Enteractinococcus fodinae: one gene and its partner. Each later gene encodes a partner of the first gene's protein in a complex. Links are inferred from orthologs where the notes say so. Each region holds a gene or a part of one and is shown on either strand. Other genes may lie near its edges.

What was found. The genes of interacting proteins can lie anywhere in the genome.
Region 2: the proteins of dnaG (region 1) and dnaB are in contact, whole or in part, in a crystal structure (PDB 2R6A), measured with the Geobacillus stearothermophilus proteins. The link is inferred for Enteractinococcus fodinae from one-to-one orthologs. Residues at the interface, in WP_049624496.1 of Geobacillus stearothermophilus: Lys456, Leu457, Leu458, Pro459, Ala460, Asn463, Ala464, Leu467, Leu535, Leu536, Ile537, Ala538, Gln544, Glu545, Asp548, Tyr549, His552; in WP_033016901.1 of Geobacillus stearothermophilus: Ser13, Glu15, Ala16, Gln18, Glu91, Leu92, Asp94, Ala95, Val96, Pro97, Thr98, Ala99, Ala100, Asn101, Tyr104, Tyr105, Ile108.

What each region holds. Positions count from the first base shown.
Region 1 is NZ_JAVDYJ010000001.1:1,833,535-1,839,086, reverse strand. What follows is about bases 1,884-4,824. They hold dnaG (DNA primase), read left to right. Parts: upstream 1,884-2,394; coding sequence 2,395-4,254; downstream 4,255-4,824. Other genes in these bases: J2S62_RS08545 (hypothetical protein), read right to left, coding at 4,349-4,660; J2S62_RS08555 (hypothetical protein), read right to left, coding at 1,884-2,146. Also shown: J2S62_RS08565 (NAD-dependent deacylase), read right to left, coding at 1-555; J2S62_RS08560 (SIR2 family NAD-dependent protein deacylase), read right to left, coding at 552-1,352; more of J2S62_RS08555, read right to left, coding at 1,502-1,883; J2S62_RS08535 (DUF503 domain-containing protein), read left to right, coding at 5,314-5,552. UniProt on the Escherichia coli protein: RNA polymerase that catalyzes the synthesis of short RNA molecules used as primers for DNA polymerase during DNA replication.
Region 2 is NZ_JAVDYJ010000001.1:56,472-61,389, reverse strand. What follows is about bases 458-3,303. They hold dnaB (replicative DNA helicase), read right to left. Parts: upstream 2,645-3,303; coding sequence 1,271-2,644; downstream 458-1,270. Other genes in these bases: J2S62_RS00270 (pyridoxal phosphate-dependent aminotransferase), read right to left, coding at 458-1,231. Also shown: more of J2S62_RS00270, read right to left, coding at 32-457; J2S62_RS00260 (YggS family pyridoxal phosphate-dependent enzyme), read right to left, coding at 3,551-4,291; J2S62_RS00255 (aminotransferase class I/II-fold pyridoxal phosphate-dependent enzyme), read left to right, coding at 4,365-4,918. UniProt on the Escherichia coli protein: The main replicative DNA helicase, it participates in initiation and elongation during chromosome replication. Travels ahead of the DNA replisome, separating dsDNA into templates for DNA synthesis.

The DNA of each region.
Region 1 (5,552 bases):
TGGAAGCATCTCCCCAAACCAGACCACCCCGGGACGTAAAACGCCCAGTTCACAGTGGCTACAGGCCACCGTGGGCACAATATCGTGGTTGCCGAAGTCTTGGTCAGCTCGCACACCAGTCGAAGCCGGATCGAAAGTCGCCGGGGTTCCGCAGTCCAGACAACGATATGCATGTAACGATCCGTGTAAGTGCAAGACTTCTTGTGCTCCACCGCGTTCATGGAGGTCATCGACATTTTGTGTTGCTACCGTCAAAGCCCCGTCTTGGGTGGCCAAGTGCCGCTGCCAAGCGCCAATCTTTCGGTGACCATCGTTGGGGTTGACGCTACGCACGAGCATCGCCCGCCACACGTACCACGACCACACTGTCGAGGGGTTGGCGCGGAATGCCGCTTCGGTTGCCAATTCTTCGGGTGCAAAACGCTCCCACAGGCCTGTCTGGGCATCACGAAACGTCGGCACGCCAGACTCCGCAGACATCCCCGCGCCGGAGAGCACCACCACCGAGCGAGCATCCTGAACCAGGAACGTTGCGCGTTGCATGTCAGATGTCATGAGTAAAGCTCCGGAAGAATGTCGCGAGCTGTGCCCTTCAGATACACGTCTGCTTCCTCGGACAGGGGCGTCATATTGGGATTGACCTCGATGACCTTGGCTCCGGCTGCTGAGGCGGCAATGGGCAGTGAAGCTGCCGGCTGGACAATATTTGATGTCCCCACCACGAGCGCCACGTCTGCCGAACGAACTGCATCCAAGGCCTCATCCATAGCGCCTTGTGGCAGCATCTCTCCGAACATCACAATATTGGGGCGAAGAAATCCGTGGTCACACCGCGTACACGCTGGAGGTTCGTCCAGTGTTAATTGGTCCAGGTCAGGCCGCGCCTGTAACTGCTCTTCGGTTGCCCTCTCTAGTGCGTAGTCCGCTGGAGCATCGCATTCGAAGCACCGAAAAGTGAACGTTGTGCCGTGTAAATGAGCCAGCACTTCCGCATCGGCACGTTCGTGCAAATCATCAATATTCTGCGTGATAATATCCAGGGCTCCGCCGCGGGCGTGCAACTGTTTTTGCCATGTGCCAAGGGCAATATGTCCTTCATGAGGGGCCACTGCCCGCATGACCCGGGCCTGATGTAGCATCCAGGACCAAACCAAATCGGGTTGGTTTGCCATCGCTTCTGGTGTAGCGAGTTGCTCGGGGCTGTATTTTTCCCACAGTCCTGTTTGGGCGTCACGAAAGGTGGGGACCCCCGATTCAGCAGACATGCCGGCCCCTGTCAGGACCGCTACTCGTTGAGCACCCTCAATAATCTCTTGAGCTTCGCGCATCGCGCCGTCTGACACTGTCCTCATACCCACCACTGTAGGTCAGCACCGAAAGTGAACACCAGCTTCGGCAGGGAGCCCGGGTAGGGCCAAGAAAACCAGCGGCGCCTGCTGTAGCCGGGTTACGGAACAGCAGGCGCCGGAATAGTCAGCCAGAGATGACTTCAGACTGGTTGTTATCGTGCAGGAAGTTCGAAGTCGATGTCCGAGCCCTCGGCGGATTCAAGCTCGACCTCCCAGCGTAGTTCGTCGCCGTCCTCGTCGAGTTCGATCTGTTCAAACGTGGCTTCTGGGTGAGCATCGAACGATTCATTCAATGCTGCGGTCACCGTAACAGTAGCCTGCTCGGCCTTGGCAATCTTGTCGTCATCGGTGTCACTGTCGTCTTCAGTAATCTCGCCGCCGGCGGTGACGTCGAGTTCCTGAAGTTCGCTCTCGACCACGATCTCGACTTCATACTGCGCGGTGTCGTCATCATCACGGTCAATACTGACGATGAAACCATCGGCGTATTCTGCTTCTACAGCCGTTACGACATCAAACACCGGATCTCCACCCAGTGGCTCTACATCCTCGGCCTCCGCAGTAGTGTCGCCAGGAGTAGTCTCCTCGGCTGTGGCGGCATCGTCGGTGGCATCTTGCTGCTCACCGTCAGTGGCGCCCTGTTCCGTCTCATTAGGGTCGACTGTTTCGACTTCCTGATCTGGCGGTTGCTGTTCGCCAGCGTCATCGGTAGTACAGGCAGTCATCAAGCCCAGAGCGGCCGCTCCAGCGATCCCGATGAATAGTCTCGATTGGCGAGCGTTGGTATTCGTCAGCATAAAACTCCTAACCTTCGGTGGAATTTTCATTTCATGTTATTTATCGAAGATGGGCCTGAAAAGGTCCAACTAATTCCCAGTGTAACCACGAGTACTTTCAGGTTCGAGACATCACTGCCCACTGATTTGTGCCTACCCGATCATGACGGCTTCAAATACGCCGGCACGTCCGGGACCATTGCTGGTCTTATCCACAGAGATCACGCCGCTGTTGGGTTGTCCAGACCTCCTCGACATAGACTATGGACATGGCAGGACGCATCACTCGGGAATCCATCGATAAGGTACTAGAAGCAACAGACTTGAAAACAGTTGTTGAAGAACACGTCTCACTTCGCACTGCCGGTATCGGCTCGTATAAGGGGCTGTGCCCTTTTCATGATGAACGCTCCCCATCTTTTCATGTCACGCCGTCCAAGGGCTTCTACCACTGCTTCGGTTGCCAAGAATCCGGCGACGCAATCAAGTTCATCATGGAAACCGAACACACCTCGTTTTCCGAAACTGTCGAGCTGCTGGCGGCACGAACCAATATCAGTCTGGAGTACGAGGAAGGTGGCGCTCCTGAACAGCAGACAGTGGCACCCCGACAACGCTTGTTACAAGCGCACCAAATCGCCGACGAATTTTATCAGCAGGCGCTGACCTCTCCGGCGGCCTCCCACGCCCGGGCCTTCCTCCACGAGAAAGGCTTCACGCAACAAGACGCCGAGTTATTCGGGGTGGGATATGCCCCAGACGGGTGGAACGAGCTGCTGTCACATTTACAACAGCGTGGGTTTACCCTAGAGGAGCTCACGGAGACCGGGCTGTTTTCCGAAGGCCGCCGGGGACTCTATGACCGCTTCCGGAACCGGTTGATGTGGCCGATCAAAGACATGACCGACAATACAATCGGCTACGGCGCTCGCCAGCTTGATGAAAACGACAAAGGTCCGAAGTACCTCAACACGCCTGAAACTCCGCTGTATAAGAAATCTCAAGTGCTCTACGGCCTCAACATGGCCAAAAAACACATCGCGCGGGAACGCCAGCTGGTGGTCGTCGAAGGATACACCGATGTCATGGCAGCACATCTTGCCGGCATTCAGACAGCCGTGGCAACTTGCGGGACGGCATTCGGTGAAGGCCACGTCAGGATCGCACGGCGGCTCATCACCGATGACGGCTCTGGCGGGGAAATCATTTTCACGTTCGACGGCGACGAAGCGGGGCAGAAGGCTGCGATGCGTGCCTTCGAATTTGATAACCAAATCGTGGCACAGACTTTTGTCGCGGTAGCTCCTGCGGGACAAGACCCCAACGATTTGCGTCAACACTATGGTGACGAAGCCGTCCGGGAACTCATCAAAGGCCGAACTCCACTTTTTGAGTTCGCTATTCGAACACGGCTCAAAGAATACAATCTTGATTCCGTGGAAGGACGAACAGGTGCGCTGCATTATGCAGCCCCGATCGTCAAAGAAATTCGAGACCCAATCATGCGCGATGGGTACATTCGCGAATTGGCCGGTTGGCTGGGCATGGACGTGGATGTTGTCCATCAAGCAGTTCAACGCGCCACAAAAGCGACCAGCGCTCGGAAACCCGCGGAACCATCTGAGCCGCAGCAGAGTGCAGCCGGGTCTCAGCTGTTCCGGCCGGACTTGCGTGACCCAGTTGCCAGGATGGAAAAAGAGGCGTTGGAAGTTATTTTGCAACGTCCTGAAACGTTGTCCCAGGAACAATGGAAAGCTCTGTACAGCTCTTCATTTAAAGTACCGGTCTATAACGCGATCCAGACGGCGGTATTGGCTGCGGCACGGAACGCTCAAGATACAACCAATTGGGTCCAACACGTCACTGCTGAAGCGCCTGAAGCCCTCTACTCATTCGTCACGGAGCTTGCGGTAGCACCCCTGCCGGCATCATCCGAAGAAGAGGTGATTCGGTATTCGCGTGACATCATGAATCGTCTACTCGAAATGCAGATTACCGAGCAAAAAGCAGAGCTAATCGGTAGGCTTCAGCGGTGGAATTCGCAAGAGGACCCCGAAGGATTCCAGGCCATCCAACAGCGCCTAGTCGAACTCGAAAACCAACGGCGTTTCCTGCGCCCAATTGACTAGTAATCATCGGGGCAGAAAACGCCGTGGTGAAAGCCAAAATTGAATTTCGGCAGGACCTCAAGGGTGTGAAGTTATAGGGGTTGTGGAGTCGCGGTTAAAGAGCCCAAGAGACTGAGTTACCAACCAGCCCAACTGTTGAAGTGGCGTTGCTCTCGCCAGCGCCTTCTACATCAGTGCCGTCATCAGCGGGATCCTCTTGCATTGGATCCTCGGCTGGGTCTTGGTTCGGATCTTCTGCTGGATCCTCCATATTGGGATCCTGAGCGGGTTCCTCTTGCATGCCTGGCTCAGCAGGCTCCTCTTCTGGGGTGGTGTCCTCCGCACAAGCGGTAAACAGCGCAAGTGCAGCGACTCCTGCGAAACCGGCGTACAGCTTGGAACGTTTAGAATTGGTTATCTTAAACACAGGGTTTATCTCCTTCGTTCTGTCAGTTCTTCCGTTGTATGTGGTTTTCAGCGATGGTCCTCGAGAGGTCCAATCTGCCCAAAAGTCTATCGGGTCACACTCATTTTTTGCACCCTCCTGCAATGTGGAGGCCTGCTGGAAACGGCAGGATTCCCCCGATTCGACATCTGGAAAAGGAGTCTGCTATAGTATTCATTTGTTGCCTTCCCCCATAGCTCAACGGCAGAGCACTCGACTGTTAATCGAGGGGTTACTGGTTCGAATCCAGTTGGGGGAGCGAACAGGCCCCGTCCAGTAGGACGGGGCCTTCTGTTTTTCCAGATCCCCTCGGCACGCATGGATCGTTGCGATGGCAGGCAAGGCCGGCGTCGGGGGCTTCAGCGTTTTTCCGCTTTATCTCCTCACCTAAGACGAGATTCCCTCATGGACCACCCAGGCTCAACGGGGGTCTTAGCTGATCCCAGAGAGGGTCGGGGAGGAAAAATTAGGGGCTTCATGACCTTGGTCAACCATTCAGTGCCTGTTCAGAAAGTTCACACAAAACTCTATGGCGCGTAGGCGCGTTTCACACCTCTTTTGGTGTGTATGGTCAGTGCAAAGTCTCAGTCGAAGGACAATTGCTTGGGTGCCCTGGCGTAAGGAAGGCTGGAGACATGTGGATTGGCTGGAATGAATTCGATATTTTGCTCGGCGACGTACACTCCCTGAAATCCAAGCGTTCCGTTGTGAGGCCTATCGTGGCTGAAATTCGAAAACGCTTTCAGATCTCTGTCGCCGAAGTCGAGGACGCAGAACTGTATCAACGCACTCGCATTGGAGTCTCTCTGGTTAGCGGAGATAGAAACCATATCGCAGAGACTCTGCAGAGGGTCGAAGAAGCGGTAGCCCAGCG
Region 2 (4,918 bases), 1.8 Mb from region 1 along the record:
AGCCAATTGTCAGCAAGCTCGTCGCGCCGAGTTAGTCGATGGTCGCGTTGAATTCGACGATGCGCTCAATGGCACGGGCCACAGCTTCGTACCCGGCGGCAAAGGAAATGCGGATGAACTGATCCCCCTCGACACCGTCGAAATCGACCCCTGGAATGACGGCAACGTGAGCACGCTGCAACATGTCCGCGGCGTACGCCACCGTATTCCCGTAGTGGTTCAAAATCTTTTTCGACGGTTGTGCATAGTAGTAGAACGCCCCGTCTGCGGGGGCGGCATTGCGCCACTCAAGGCGTTCGACGTTATCCAACACCAGCTGCCGGGTCCGGGCGAACTCGGCGACCTCGGCATCCGCTTCGGCGTAGGCGTCATCGGTGAAGGCTGCGATGGCGGCATATTGACCGGCGGCCGGCGGGCACAGTGAGATGGATCCGGCCAGCCCAGAGACCGCCGGAGCTAAGTCTTCGGGCATGAGCATCCACCCGAGACGCCAGCCGGGCATGCCCCAGTATTTGGAAAATGAGGAGATGACGATTGCGTTGCGGTCATACTCCCAAGCCGAGGTCCCGCGGTCTTCTCCAAAGGTGATGCCGTGGTAGATCTCATCTGAAATCAGTCGCACCCCATTTTCGGCGCACCAGATCGCGAGTTGGCGCATATCTTCGCGCGGCACCATCGTGCCGGTCGGGTTATTCGGGGAGGCCAGGATCAGCCCGTCCAAGGGTTGTTGTGCGTGACACTCCGCCAGGCGATTGACGTCGAAGCGGAAGTTGGATTCCACCCCGGCGGGTAAATCAACGACATCGACATCGAGCGCGCGCAAAATATTGCGGTAGGCAGGATACCCGGGTCGGGCCAGTCCGACTCGGTCCCCGACGTCAAAAGCAGCCAGAAAACTTGCCACGAATGCGCCCGAGGAGCCCGTGGTGACGGCAACCGATTCGTACCCGATCTCGAGGTCGTACCACCGGCGGTAGTGTCCTGCGATCGCTTCGCGCAGTTTCCGAGTGCCCAATGATGGGGTGTAGTTGAAGATCGGCACATCGGCGTTATGCAGGCGGGCTGCCTCACGGTTCACCGCTGCGGGCGCTCCCCCGCTGGGTTCACCGGCACCCAGCGAAATGACGTCGTAGTCTTGGGCTTTCATAGCCTCGACATCGCCGACGATGTCCATGACTTGGAATCTGGGAACTGCGGAGCGACGACTGGGGGAAAACTTGGATGTTGCCATGTCACCAGTATGCCAAATGGCACCCGGTGCGGTGAATGGCTAGAACCCACCATCCGATGGCGCCATGTTGGCGAACCGTGAGTAGTGGCCCTGGAACGCGAGTTCGATGGTTTTTGTCGGACCGTTACGGTGCTTGGCGACAATCAGGTCAGCTTCACCAGCACGCGGAGATTCCTTGTCGTACATGTCCTCACGGTGCAACAAGATGACCATGTCCGCATCCTGTTCAATCGAACCGGACTCACGCAGATCCGAGACCTGCGGGCGCTTATCAGTACGTTGTTCAGAGCCACGGTTCAGCTGTGACAACGCAATAACCGGAACCTCAAGTTCTTTGGCCAACAGTTTCAGCGCACGCGAGAATTCGGCCACCTCTTGCTGGCGGGATTCCACGCGCTTGCCCGAGCTCATCAGCTGCAGATAGTCCAGCACGACCATCTTGAGGTTGTGCTGCTGTTTCAACCGGCGACACTTCGCGCGAATTTCCATCATCGACATGTTCGGTGAGTCGTCGATGAAAAACGGTGCTTCGTTGAGCTTCTGCAAGGTCAGTGCCATCTTGCGCCATTGGCCCTCATCCAGGGTGCCTTTACGCAAGTCTTGCAGTGAGATGGTTGCCTCGGCCGACAGCAGCCGCATGGCGATTTCGGTTTTCGACATTTCCAAGGAGAAAAACGCAGTGGTCATCCCGTGACCAATGGCGGCCGCACGAGCAAAGTCCAAGCCCAGCGTCGACTTCCCAACTGCCGGACGGGCGGCGATGACGACCATTTGTCCGCCGTGGAGTCCCTGGGTCAGCTCATCGAACTCGTCAAAGTTGGTGGGCACCCCGGACAAGCCATCCCCGGTGGTGGATGCCGCTTCGATCTCATCGATGGTTTCGGCCAGGATGTCACCCAGTGCGACGTAATCATCACCGGTGCGGTTTTCCCCGACCTTGTATATCTCGGCTTGCGCCTCGTTGACGATCTCTTCGACTTCTCCGTCGGCGCTGTAGCCCATCTGAGAGATCTTGGCACCGACGTTGACGATACGGCGCAGAATCGCCTTCTCGGCGACGATTTCGGCGTAGAACGAGGCGTTGGCTGCTGTCGGGACAGCCTGAACCAGCGTGTGGATTTCCGCGGCACCGCCGACACGCGACAGTTCCTTACGGCGATCCAACATAGAGGTCACGGTGATCGCATCGGCGGGCTCACCGGCTGCAAAGAGGTCGGTAATAGCTGTATAGACCAGCTCATGACCTGGGGAATAAAAGTCATTGGGACGCAAGATTTCCGAGACTTCGGCGATCGCGTCAGTAGAGAGCATCATCGCGCCCAGAACAGAGCGCTCCGCGTCAAGGTCTTGAGGTGGAGTTCTAGGGTTCGCTGACACTCCGTTGGCAGTTTCCATTGCGTTAAAGTTTGCCATTGTTCTCTTAAAAGTGCCCTCCCCTACCCCGGCAGCAGAATGCCTCAAAACTTGAGCTCGTAGGACGGCCGATGCACGCATATTTCTATATGCCAATACCGGCCGCTACGAGCTAGTACCCGATGACGATACTCCGCGAAAGGCACACGATCAACTGTGGATAACCACCCTTTTGTGGATAACTTGTGGATTACTTTGCACAGGTTGTGCACAAGCTGTGGAATAGAGGTGGAATACTTATGCGCACTATCCACACACCCCTGTCTGACATGGAGATTCAATGCCCACAGGCTGTGAATTAAGAAATTAATACCCCTATTTTTTGCGATTTGACATCCTGAAATTCATTGAAATTTCACGCTGTCCACACTTTCAACAGGCATTATCCACAGGTTGTACACAAGCTGTGGGTAAACTACATTCATGTCATTTCGCGAGAGTTCGGCGTATTCTCCGGTATGTCGCGAAGGACGCGAACGAGTCACTAAAAGTTCGAGAAATTTCAAGTGGGATCCCGAAAAGAGCGATCAGGTGCTTGAAAGGAACTTTTGGCGAGATTAAACCCACTTCGGTGGAAGATGAATGTGAAGTTACAAGCAACAAAACATGCGCAGATTGTTCACCGATCTGAGTTCGTGACCTTTGACACACTATTTACGTCGTCGCGGCGAACCTCTCCGGCCTTACATCTGTTCTAGGTAAAGCTTGCGAGGCGAACTCAGGCCCTACCAGAGCAGGGTTCTGGAATGACGCTGGAGCTTAGTGTGGGCCGCCTAGCGCACCAGCGTCGACCGGTGGCAAGGCACAGATCGGTACCTGGCGACAAAACACCTACAAAAATGGGTTGACTGCGAGACTTACAGCTCTGTAATTTATTCACACTTGTGGACAGTGCTGTGGATAACACTATTTCGAGTAATCCCTCGCACCGAAGATCGCGGTTCCTACGCGCACTACCGTGGCGCCCTCTTCGATCGCGAGCTGATAGTCATTAGTCATTCCCATCGACAACCCGCCCTCACCGATCAACTCCGGTCGGCGCTTGCGTAACTCATCCCGCAACTCACGTAAAATCGCAAAATTCTGGCGGATGAGCTGCTCATCATCAGTATGTACGGCCATCGTCATCAACCCCTTGAGATGCAGGGCATCAAATTCCCGAAGTTCTTCGAGGAAGTCTTCAACTTCGTTGGGGTGCAGACCAGACTTCGCCTCTTCACCCGAAACGTTGACCTGTACATACACTTCTAGGGTCCGGCCAAGTTCCTTCAAGTGCGTGTCGAGGCGTCTAGCGATCCGAAGCCGATCAAGTGCCTGAAACTCATGGGCAAACTCGGCGACTTCACGAGTCTTATTGGACTGTAATGGACCAATAATCGCCCAGTGCGCATCGAGATCGGCCATAGCCTGTGCCTTCGCCTCAGCTTCTTGTACCTTATTCTCGCCAAACTGGGTCACACCTGCGGCATAAGCAGCCCGGAGTCGTGCTTCAGGCACGGTCTTGGATACCGGTAAGAGCCGGATTTCGGCCGGGTCCCGATCGACGCGGGCGGCAGCGGCCGCAATATTGTGTTGGACTTCAGCAAGAGCTTCTCGGAATTGCTCTTCGGTAACGGCGACATCTGGCTGATTCTCAGGCGTGGACATGTCAAAAATGTAACATAGAGGCAGATATTCGACCCTAAAAAGCCCGTCTTAGACGGCTTGTGGAGGAGCTTTAGTGCCCGAGTCATCTCCCGCGTCTGACCCGATCGCGTCGATCACCGCACGTACCGCCGCTGAGATCGCCGAAGCGGTACGCGACCTGGTCGACACCGGGCAGTTGGAGCCCGGCGCGAGCTTGCCACCAGTCCGGGCGTTGGCCGAGCAGCTTTCAGTTAATCGGAATACTGTCGTCGCCGCATATGGCCTGCTGGTACAGGCTGGGGTAGCTGTCACCCGGGGACGAGCCGGTACGAGAATCGTGGACCTCCAACCACTCCCCCAAGAAGGCTTCACGCACGCGCCGGGTCTGGTTGATATTGCTTCGGGCAACCCTGATCCTGATCTTCTGCCAGATGCGACCACAGCGCTAGCCCAACTCACCGCAGATGAACCTGTACTGTATGGCCAACCGGTCATTGACCCTGACTTAGCCAAGTGGGCCCGTGGGGTCTTCGCCGCTGATCTGGGTGAAGCCGAACTGACGGTCACCGCCGGCTCAGCAGATGCCGTGCAACGCTTGCTGGCTGATTCTTTGACCATCGGCGACGCGGTCGGGTTCGAACAACCGTG